DNA from 2 places in the Lactobacillus sp. M0396 genome. Region 2 is predicted to be linked to the other one. Evidence: riboswitches for the same ligand, from Rfam matches in the RefSeq annotation. Region 2 holds a riboswitch; the other holds the start of a gene.
The links. A riboswitch is a leader RNA that binds a small molecule or an ion and turns the genes downstream of it on or off. The one in region 2 is predicted to bind FMN.
Positions count from the first base shown of each region.

Region 1: linked by a shared signal. The riboswitch ahead of H3T43_RS00430 (ECF transporter S component) and the one ahead of ribD (bifunctional diaminohydroxyphosphoribosylaminopyrimidine deaminase/5-amino-6-(5-phosphoribosylamino)uracil reductase RibD) in region 2 are both predicted to bind FMN.

Region 1 covers NZ_JACFQE010000001.1:88,073-93,801, reverse strand. Annotated here, with positions in the region: gene der (ribosome biogenesis GTPase Der) at 1-821, opposite strand, end outside; gene rpsA (30S ribosomal protein S1) at 881-2,086, opposite strand; gene cmk ((d)CMP kinase) at 2,159-2,833, opposite strand; gene H3T43_RS00435 (LysM domain-containing protein) at 2,873-3,349, opposite strand; gene H3T43_RS00430 (ECF transporter S component) at 3,454-4,140, opposite strand; FMN riboswitch at 4,223-4,337, opposite strand; gene H3T43_RS00425 (pseudouridine synthase) at 4,367-5,086, opposite strand; gene scpB (SMC-Scp complex subunit ScpB) at 5,086-5,694, opposite strand; gene H3T43_RS00415 (ScpA family protein) at 5,684-5,729, opposite strand, start outside.
Region 2 covers NZ_JACFQE010000005.1:180,253-185,981, forward strand. Annotated here, with positions in the region: gene H3T43_RS07520 (response regulator transcription factor) at 51-737, shown strand; gene H3T43_RS07525 (cell wall metabolism sensor histidine kinase WalK) at 742-1,896, shown strand; gene H3T43_RS07530 (UDP-N-acetylmuramoyl-L-alanyl-D-glutamate--2,6-diaminopimelate ligase) at 1,941-3,512, shown strand; gene H3T43_RS07535 (aspartate/glutamate racemase family protein) at 3,526-4,272, shown strand; FMN riboswitch at 4,499-4,632, shown strand; gene ribD (bifunctional diaminohydroxyphosphoribosylaminopyrimidine deaminase/5-amino-6-(5-phosphoribosylamino)uracil reductase RibD) at 4,752-5,729, shown strand, end outside.

The sequences.
Region 1 (5,729 bases), on a different contig from region 2:
TGCTCCCTAATGCCTGTACTTGCGTCAAGTACCAAACATACAACATTAGAATGCTCAATGGCACCCATTGCTCTCATTACAGAATATTTTTCAGTTTTTTCGTAAACTTTTCCTCTACGTCTTATGCCAGCAGTATCTACAATTCTGAATTTCGTGCCATCCTGGGTTTTAAATGGAGTATCGACTGCATCTCGGGTAGTTCCTTCTTCGTTATTTACGATCACTCTTTTTTCGCCTACTAGACGATTGACAATTGAGGATTTACCTACATTTGGTCGACCAATAACACTAAATGATATTTGCTCATTATTATTCAAGCTTATGTCTTTGGGCAAGCTGGCCACTATTTGATCCAGCAAATCTCCAATACCTGTACCATGCACACTCGAAATTGGAATCGGATCACCAAAACCTAAACTATAAAAGTCATAAATGTCCATACGCTGTTCAGGATTATCTGCTTTGTTAACCGCTAAAATTACCGGTTTTTTAGTTTGATAAAGCATCTGAGCTATGCGTTCATCGAGGTTAGTAACATGATTTGTAACATTAGTTAAAAATAGGATGACGTCGGCTTCTTCAATTGCTATTTCTGCCTGTGCTCTGATTTCTTCTTCAATATTACTATCTTCCCAGGTAATTCCACCAGTATCTATTAAATCAAATTTATGACCTAACCACTCAGCTGGAGCATAATTACGATCTCTGGTAACCCCAGGTTTATCTTCCACTATTGCTAAACGTTGATTAATAATACGGTTGAAAAGCGTTGATTTACCAACATTAGGCTGTCCTACAATTGCAACTACAGGTAAAACCATTTTTCAGCCTCCTTTTACAAATAAAAAAACCGACTCTAAAGTCGGCTTTTTTATTAAATTTAATGACGATCCTTTAATTGATCACCAATGATGTCACCTAAAGCAAAGCCACTGTCATCATTATTCATATACTTCTTGTTAACTGAATTGTGATTGTAAGAATTATGTGAGCGATTTCCCTCGCCATCAGAGTTCTTAGGTTCAGCAGCTTTCATAGAAAGTGAAATGCGACGTTCATTAGGGTCAATATTTAAAACTTTTACTTTAACTTTTTGACCAACTTTTAAAACATCACTAGGCTTGTCTACGTGTTTATATGATATTTCTGAAACATGAACTAAACCTTGAATACCATCAGCAACTTCAACAAAAGCTCCGAAGTTAGTTAAAGACTTAACTTCACCTTCAAATACATCGCCTTCATGTAAGTCAGCTGTAGCTTGTTCGAATGGAGAAGGTTCAGTTTGCTTAATTGAAAGGGAGATGCGATGTCTATCATCATCAATACCAATTACTTTAACTTTTACATCTTGACCTGCCTTTAAAACATCGCTTGGCTTGTCAACATGTTTATATGAAATCTCGGATATATGAACTAAACCGTCCACACCGCCTACATCAACAAAAGCACCAAAGTTAGTCAGACGAGAAACCTTACCTTCAACAACGTCACCCACAACTAATTGTGATGCAACATTATCAAAAGCTTCTTCACGTTCTTCTTCAATTAAGTCTTTGTGAGAGAGAATCAAACGGTTCTTACTTGGATCAATCTCCGTAATCTTGAGTTTCATCGTTTTACCAATGAATGGCTTAAGGTCTGAAACATAACGATTTGAAATCAATGAAGCAGGTAGAAATCCTCTTGTACCCACATCAACTAATAAACCGCCACGAACTGAAGAAGTTACTGTACCTTCAATTGTCTTGCCTTCTTCAAAGTCCTTTTGCAATTCATCGTAAGCTTCTCTTTCCTTTAAGCGAGTAACTGAGAAGAAAAATTCACCATTTTCTTTGTCACCGCCGGCTTTTCTTAAAACTAAAGCTTTAAGCTTATCTCCAGGCTTAACTGCCTCACGTAGGTCAACGTTGCGATCCGAAGTGTATTCACGACGAGGAATTACACCTTCAATACCGGCATTTTCAACACCAACATCGATTTGACCTTCTTCAACGTCTAATACTTCAACATCTACAATATCTCCGACCTCAACTCCTTGCATTTGCTTTAATGCATCTAAAAATTGATTACTGTTTTCTGACATTATTTACCTCCCAATATCATACTCTAATTTTAAATGAAAGTTTGATATTTTTCTACTGTTTTATACCCTTTTTTATAGTTTTTTTTGACTTTTTTTAATTTCTGATAAAATTACATTTACGACTTGATCAACACTCATAGAAGTAGTGTCTATTTCAATAGCATCTTGGGCTTTTTTTAATGGTGAAATTTTTCGGTGTGAGTCTTTGTAATCTCTCTCTGAAATGTCGTGCTCAATTTCTTCAAGAGACTGATTAGTTTTAATTCCTCTTTCTTTAAAATCTATCATTCTTCTTTCAGCGCGAGAGTGAACTGAAGCGACCAAAAATATTTTTACTGCAGCGTTGGGCAAAACAGTAGTTCCAATATCACGTCCATCCATCACAACGTTCATTTCGCCGGCCATTTGCCTTTGCAGACTGACCATTTTTTCCCTGATTCCGGCTAATGCCGAAACTTGAGAAACATTGGCAGAAATATCAGGAGTACGTATTTCTTGAGTAATATCTTTATTACCGGCATATATTTTTTGCTGACCATTTTTAAATCTAAATTCAATTTTTTCCTGGTCAATGGCAGTTAAAATACCTCTTTCATCGCCGTAATCAATGTTATTTTCTCGTGCAATCCAAGTCGAAGCCCGATACATTGCCCCAGTATCAATATATGTAAAATTAAGCTTATGGGCGATAATTTTTGCTACAGTACTTTTTCCAGCTGAAGCTGGACCATCAATTGCTATTTGCATTCCAATAAAAAAGGGACTTAAGTCCCTGTCCTTTCTAAATTATCTAATTCTTAAAGTTTGTCCTGTATCCACCTGGCTATTGGGATCAAGTTGATTCAACTCTGCCAATTGACTAACTGAAATGTTAAAGTGGCGGGCAATACTAGTCAAGGAATCCCCTTCTTGTACGACATATTGTTTAATCACAACATGTTTCTTTTTAGGCTTTTTTGGAGTTTTTTTAGATGATTTTGTCTTTGTTTTAGCCTTGGCTTTGGTTTCTTTACTTTTTACAGGCTGAACCTTAGCTTTTTTCTTAGTATCTTCCTTTTTGGCAGCTTTACGTACTTCAACTGCTTTTTCATTTGAACCATTGTTTGATGCCAATTTATGAACCACAGGAACAAGACCGATAAGAATAACTACAATCAGAATTATCAAAGCAATCCAGCCTTTTGATACGGAAGAATAAGTTTCTACTCTCGACTTTTTTGGACGCTTATAATGCTGATATGGCCCTTTTGAGTTATTATTCATCTGAAAAACCTCCTTACCTAACCTGTTTAATTTTAGCATATTTAACATTTAAGTGGACAAAAAAATCGGTCATTTACTAGACCGATTTACAATATTTTTAAGATTTAATTTTTAAGATTAAAATTTTTCCTTACAAAAGGTTTAAAAGTTCTCAGTACAGTTTCAAATAGTAAATAAACTACGACACCGTTGATTGTTCCTTTTAACAAGTTAAATGGAACTATAATGCCAAAAATGTATGCACTCATTGATGGAATATGTAGCAGTTTACCCAAGTAAACCTTTTCAGTAAAAGAAAGTAAACCAGAATATCCATGTATTGTCGGTAAATTAGGTACAGTAGTTACTGCATAAAAAGGCGTTAAAACCAATGCATTCAGTACAGAAAGTACAAATGCCATAGCTATAATACCGAGAACAATACCTAAAATTGGTTTTAAATATTTTTTAGAAAAATTTTTCTCATCCTTGCTAATATTCTTTGTTAAATAATAAAATGGTAAAGCAAAAGATATTGAAGCTAAAAAAGCTGCTGACTGTCCTACCAAACTAGGTAAAGCAAAGCCTTTATAAATTAAATTAATCAGCATTCTGACAAATGCAATAAAAATACCAGGTCCTGGTCCGAATAAAAATGTCCCAATTGTAATTACGACATCCGAGAAGTCAAACTTTAAGAAACTAGTTACCGGCAATGGTATTTCCAAAAGCATTAATACATAGGCAATTGTACCAATTAAAGTATAAGCCAAAATATTAACTAAATTGTTTCTGCTTTTTTTTTGCAAAATTCTTACCTCCAAAAAAACTCGGTCTGTTGCTCCTAGCAACAGACCGAGTAAAAGTAAGCTTTAGATCTTGGCTTTTAGTTTAGTCTGTCTTCTTTCATCTAGACTCTAACTATCGGTATCTCAATAGATTCCACCACTTTCGTGGGTCGTGGACTTACACCACCGGTCGGGACTTACACCCTGCCATGAAGACAACAAACTTATTTATTAAATTTCACATACTATACTAATCTACGTTTTTTAATCTGTCAACTTCTTCATGAGATAATTCTCGGTATGTTCCTGAGATAAGAGAGTCAAGTGTAAGAAAAGCGTATTTTTCACGAGCTAATTTCTTCACCTGATGGTGAACTGCCTTGAACATTCTTTTTACTTGATGATATTGACCTTCATGAATTGTTAATTGCACTATTTGGTTGTTTTTCTTATGGTCGCTTCTAATGATCTTGACCTTTGCAGGGGCACAGCGATGTCGATCAATTTTGACTCCATGCTTCAGCTGACTGATTTCATCTGGGGTGAGGATTCCAGAAATCTTGGCAACATAAACCTTGGCTACATTGTTTCGCGGATGCATCAATAAATTGGCCAGTTCACCATCATTAGTCATTAAAAGTAATCCAGAAGTATCATAGTCTAGTCTGCCGATTGGATATAGGCGATAAGGCAAATCTTTAAAATAATCGACAACTGTTTTTCTCCCCTTATCATCGTTTGCAGTTGAGACCACTCCTCTAGGCTTGTAAAAGAGATAAGTATGCAAACTTTCTCTTTCAATGGGCTCACCATCAACCGTAATATTACTAAAAGTATCCACTTTAGTACCAAGTTTAGTTACTACATTGCCATCAACAGTGACTCGACCTTCAGAAATCATTTTTTCAGCCTTGCGCCGTGAGGCAATTCCTGCCTCAGCAATTACCTTTTGCAACCGTTCTAAAACCATTATTTTGCTCCTTTTTGAGTTTTTGCAATATTTTTATCTGCTTGACCTTTAGCTGCAAACAAATCTATTTCGCCTTCACTATTGATGCTATCATCTTCGAAATCTTCTATTAATGGTAAATCAGCCAGACTTTGGTACCCAAAGTATTGCAAAAAATACTCACTCGTTACGTACAAATTAGGATGACCCGGAGCATCTTTTTTACCATTAATTTTAACTAATCCACGCCAGATTAACGTTTGCAAAGCCCCAGATGAATTTACGCCTCTGATGTCATCTATTTCTACACGTGTAATTGGCTGCCGATAAGCAATAATAGATAGTATTTCCAACGCCGACTGACTTAAGCTCTTTGATAAATCTTTTTGAAAAAAATTTTCAATTGTTCTACTAACTTCTGGTCTAGTTGTCAATTTGTAAATATCATTGAGATGTTGTATTTGTAATCCTGAATCAGGATTTTTTTGTAGTTTTTCTTGCAAATTTTTGCTTAGTTCGCGCAATGCAGGTTTACCAACCTGCAAAAGTTCACATAAGTTGCTGCTTTCAATGCCATTATCGCCGGCAACATATAATAACGCTTCTAACTGCGCCATTTTACTTATCATTACTACCAACTCTTTCCAAGTTCAGGTCACCAAAC
Region 2 (5,729 bases):
AAAAACAAAACGAATATAATCAATAAGTAAAAAGAAGGGAAATTAGCCCTATGAAAATTTTAGTTGTTGACGACGATAAAGAAATCGTCGAACTGTTAAGTATTTATCTCAAAAATGAAGGTTATACCCCGGTTGTTGCATACAGTGGCAAGGAAGCAATTACGAAATTAACTACCACTCCGGATATTGCTTTGATGATCTTAGATGTCATGATGCCTAATATGAGTGGGATTGATGTTATCAAGGAAGTTCGTAAAGATTCTGACATTCCTATTATCATTGTGTCTGCTAAAACAGGAGACATGGATAAAATCCAGGGTTTGATTACGGGTGCGGATGACTATGTGTCAAAGCCATTTAATCCATTAGAGGTTATGGCGCGAGTTCGTTCGCTTTTACGTCGCAGTCAAAAACAGGTCAAAGATGATGAACCTGACATTCTTGAAGTTGGACCGCTTATTATTAACCGTGATTCACATGAAGTTAAAACAATTGATGGCAAAGATATTCAGTTAACTGCTTTGGAATTCGGTATTCTGTATCTTCTTGCCAGTCACCCTAATCGTGTATTTTCTGCTGATGAAATTTTTGAACGGGTTTGGCAACAGGAATCGATAGTTTCTGCTAAAACCGTTATGGTGCATGTTTCGCACTTGCGTGACAAGATTCAAACGGCCACAGGCGGCGAAGATATTATTCAGACTGTTTGGGGTGTAGGCTATAAAGTTGAGGCTTAGCTAGATGAAAAAAGAAAGGGTCAAGCTGACAGCTGCTGAAAAAAGCGAGTTGTTTGCTGAAGGCGTTATAACGGTTATTTTGCTGTTATTGTTAAACCTATCGGTGATTATTTTAATCAACTTGACAATTTTACAAAATAAAAACCTGGTTAACGGTATTTATTTTTTAAAAAAGACCATTACTTTTGCTGGTGGACGCCATTTATGGTCTTGGCAAAATACCTTTATTATTTTTATGGGTATTGGCGATTTAATCGTGCTCTACTGGCGCTTAATTCGGCGTTATCATCAAATGCAGTTAAGACACGTTATTTCTGAACTGCATTATATTGCAAAGGGACATTTTGATCATACAATTTCTTTTAAAGTCAAAACAGACTTACAAAAAGTAATTGATTCGATTAATTCATTAGTTGATAGTACAGTCAACGCAATCAATGAAGAAAAGGCGATTGAAAAATCTAAAGATGAACTGATCAGTAATGTTTCTCATGATATCAGAACGCCGTTAACTTCTATCATTGGATATTTAGGATTACTTAAATCGGGGATGTCAGATCCAGCAGATCAGCAAAAATATCTTAATATCGCGTATATGAAAGCTGAACAAATGAAGTCTCTGGCTCATGATCTGCTTGAGTATACAACGTTAAAATCAACAAGTACCAAACTAAATCTGTCTTCTTTACATATTTTTTCTATGTTGGAACAAGTGGCAGCGGGATTTGAATTTGAAGGTCAAGAAAAAGGGATAGTATTTAATATTGAAGCAAGACCTAAGAATTTAACGATTGAAGCCGATGCAGAAAAGTTAGTACGTGTTTACAATAATCTCATCACTAACGCTTTGAAATATGGTACAGGGGCAACACAAATTAATTTGATTGCTAATTTGGTCAACAACAATGAGGTGGAATTACGGGTAGAAAACAATGGTGCCCAAATTCCTGAAGAGTCGTTAAAAAAAATATTTGAACGGTTCTATAGAGTAGAAGGATCTCGGAATACTAAAACAGGTGGTACAGGACTGGGTCTATCAATTACCAAAAGCATTGTTGATCTTCATCACGGCAAAATTCGTTGTGAATCTGATAAAGATTGGACACGTTTCATTATTTGTCTGCCTTTGAACCTAAAGAGTGAAAAAACTCCAGCATAGCTGTGGTATAATTTTGACTGAGATATTAAATAGAGGAGTATAGCATGAGTATTTCTTTAAATACCTGTATTTTAATTTTAAAAGAGCACCATCTGCTTAAATCGAGTGCTGTTCAGGACACCGTCCCATCTAAAATGGAATATGTGTCATATGATTCACGGGATGTTCAAACCAATACACTGTTCTTTTGTAAAGGTGCTGGCTTTCGTCCTACATTTTTGTCAATGGCAAAAGCAAATGGTGCCAACTGTTATGTAGCAGAGCAACCATATCCAGAAGGCAAGGGAATGCATGCACTGATTGTGCGCAATGTTTCTAAGGCAATGGCTCTATTGTCTGCAGCCTTTTTCCGCTTTCCTCAAGATGATTTATATTTAATTGCTATTACTGGTACTAAAGGTAAAACCACTTCTGCTTATTTTCTAAAAGGAATGCTGGATCAAGTCAATGGTGGCAAAACAGCACTGATTTCTTCGGTCAACACAGTTGTAGGTCAGGGAAAAGATGATACTTTTAAATCCAGCTTAACCACTCCTGAATCACTTGATTTGTTCCGTGATATGCGAACGGCTGTGGACAATGGTATGACGCATATGGTTATGGAAGTTTCCAGCCAGGCTTATAAGAAAAATAGGGTGTTTGGACTAACTTATGACTTAGGCTTTTTCTTAAACATTTCACCCGATCATATTGGACCTAATGAGCATCCTAACTTTGCTGATTATCTGCACTGTAAACTGCAATTATTGGTTAATGCGCGCAAGTGTATTATTAACGCTCAGACTGACCATTTTGACGAAGTTTATGCTGCCGCCACGACTACTACTGATCCAGACAGTATCTACTTGTTTGCTGACGAAAAATTTACCAATCCAAACCTAAAACAGATAATTGATTTTCGCTTTGCAACCGAAAAACTTGATATGGCTCAGACTAAATTCCAGGTATTATGTGTCAGTGACAAAGCAAAGCAGCTTAAAATAGCTGGTGATTACCAGTTAAAGATGCTGGGTGACTTTAATGAATCAAACGGTACGGCTGCAGTAATTGGAGCCGGACTGGCCGGAATGAACCATGACGATGCTGCTAAAGGAATTAGTCAAGTAACAGTTCCTGGACGGATGCAGACAGAAGTGACCAAAGACCATGGTGTAGTGGTTGTAGATTATGCACATAACGAAGCTTCCATGATGGCACTTATGGGCTTTATGCAACGTGAATTTAATAATCCAAAAATCATTGTTGTTGTAGGTGCGCCAGGTGATAAAGGAGTGTCCCGTCGACCTGGCTTTAGTCACAGTTTAAATGCATATGCGGATAAGGCTTTTTTAACTACTGATGACCCAGGATTTGAAGATCCAAAAGAAATTGCACAGGAAATTGATGCCGGAATTGATCATTCTAAAGTTGATGTAACAATAGAACTAGATCGTAAGAAGGCCATATATGATGCCATTAATTTATCGAAAAAAGGTGATATTGTCCTGATTTGCGGTAAAGGTGCAGACGGTTTTCAAAAAATACGCGGTGTAGATACACCATATCCATCTGATATTATGGTTGCTCAACAGGTAATTGATGAGCTTGAAGGCAAAAAAGAACACTTTAGAAGTTAGAAAAGCAGGTATAATGAAACATTTTTTTAGTATTATTGGCGGTATGGGCACTATTGCGACTGAAAGTTATGTCCGGATGATTAATCATCGTATCAAAATTACTAAAGATCAGGATTATTTAAATTATATTTTAGTTAATGATGCACAAGTTCCTGATCGTACAGCATATATCAAAGATCCCAGCAAGCCTAATTTCTTCACTGCTTTGCGTGAGGATGTGCTCCAGCAAGCACAACTAAAGCCTGATTTTTTTGTAATGCCATGTAATACGGCTCATTATTGTTATGATGACTTGGCTAAACTGACAGACATACCTTTTTTGCATATGATGCGTATTGCTGTTCATAAGTTTATAACCGATTATCCACAAGAGAGAAAAATTGGTTTAATTGCCACCGAAGGATCAATTTACGATCATTTGTATGAAGATGAGATTAAAGAAGCAGGGCGCGAGGTTGAACTTGGAGGATCTGAGATTCAGCCAATGGTTACTGAACTGATTTATTCAAATATCAAGGAAAAAGGTGTGGTTAATGGCGAACTTTACCACCACATATTGCAAACAATGCATGATCAATATGGGTGCAATGTGATTTTACTTGGCTGTACTGAATTGTCGCTGGCTCAGGAAAAAGCTCCAGATCATCCTTATAACGTTATCGATCCACAGGTAATCTTGGCTGACGTGGCAATTGAACTGGAACTGAAGATACGTGCGGGAATGGATCCAAAAGCAGCTATAAAGAAATATATGTATTAACAGTTGACTGGTGATGCATCTAGATAAAATTTTAAAAACAGTAATTAATTTAGTTACTGCTTTTTAATTTTGAAAATTATTTTTTATTAAGTATGAAATAAGAAAAACCCAGTAAATAGCCTTTATAATTTAACTTAGTAGCTGTCTATAATTTTTAAATAATATTAACAAAAAATTTGCTATTGCCGATATAGGATATCTATATTATACTGGAATAAGTTGAATACGGTTTCTTCGGGGCAGGGTGTAATTCCTTACCGACGGTGACAATTAATGATTGAAGTCCGTGACCCGCGTTTTGCGGTGGAACTAGTGCAAGTCTAGTACCGACAGTTAAAGTCTGGATGGGAGAAGAACAAACAAGATTAGACAGAAAACTCGCGTCGTTATTAAACTTCGCTGAAATCTTATTTGATGAATAAAAAATAAGCCTCGTTGATTATATCAACGAGGTTTTTTAATGCTTAGGAAGTGAAATAGTGCAGGATAGAGATTATATGCAAATGGCAGTCCAAGAAGCTTTAAAAGCCCAGGGAATGACTTGGACAAACCCATTAGTTGGTGCAGTTTTGGTTAAAGATGATCAGGTTTTAGCAACTGGCTACCACCATCAATTTGGCAAAGAACATGCGGAAGTAAATACACTGTCGCACTTAGCAGATCCCAAACAAGCTCGGGGAGCAACTTTGTATGTAACATTGGAGCCTTGCAGTCATTATGGTAAACAGCCACCTTGTTGCAAAAAAGTAGCCGAGGCTGGAATAAAAAAAGTTGTTATCGGTCAGGTCGATCCTCATCAAATTGTGGCAGGTAAAGGCATTAAATATCTTAAAAGTCATGGGGTTCAAACTGAAGTCATTGGTGGCACTGAGAATTTAAATGTTGCGTATAACTTTTTTTATCAGCAAGAAAGACCATTTGTGACACTTAAATATGCAATGTCTATTGATGGCAAAATTAATGCCGCGGGCAAAAGAAGAACACTTTTGACTGAGGACGCGGCTCTACTTGATGTACAAAAATTGCGGTTGCAAAATCAAGCCATTTTAATTGGTGCAAACACATTACGCATCGACAATCCGCTTTTAACTGTCAGAATAAAAAACTTACCACATCCACCTATTAGGATTGTTTTAACTAAGGATGCCAATCGGTTAGACTTTACCAGTCGAATATTTAAGACTCGCGGTCAAATTTGGTTACTGAGTGAAACAAACTTAACTCAAAATGTTGGAGAAAATGTGTGCTGTTATACTGCTAGCAAATGGACACCCCAAAAAATAATCCGGCTTTTGGCTGAACATGAAATTCAATCGTTGTTAGTTGAAGGTGGAAGCAATGTACAGGCCCAGTTTATAGCAACTGATTTGGTGGATGAAATAGTAACATATATTGCCCCTCTGGTGTTGGGTGGCACAGCACTGCCTGCTGTGTACGGACAGGCTTTAACAGAAATA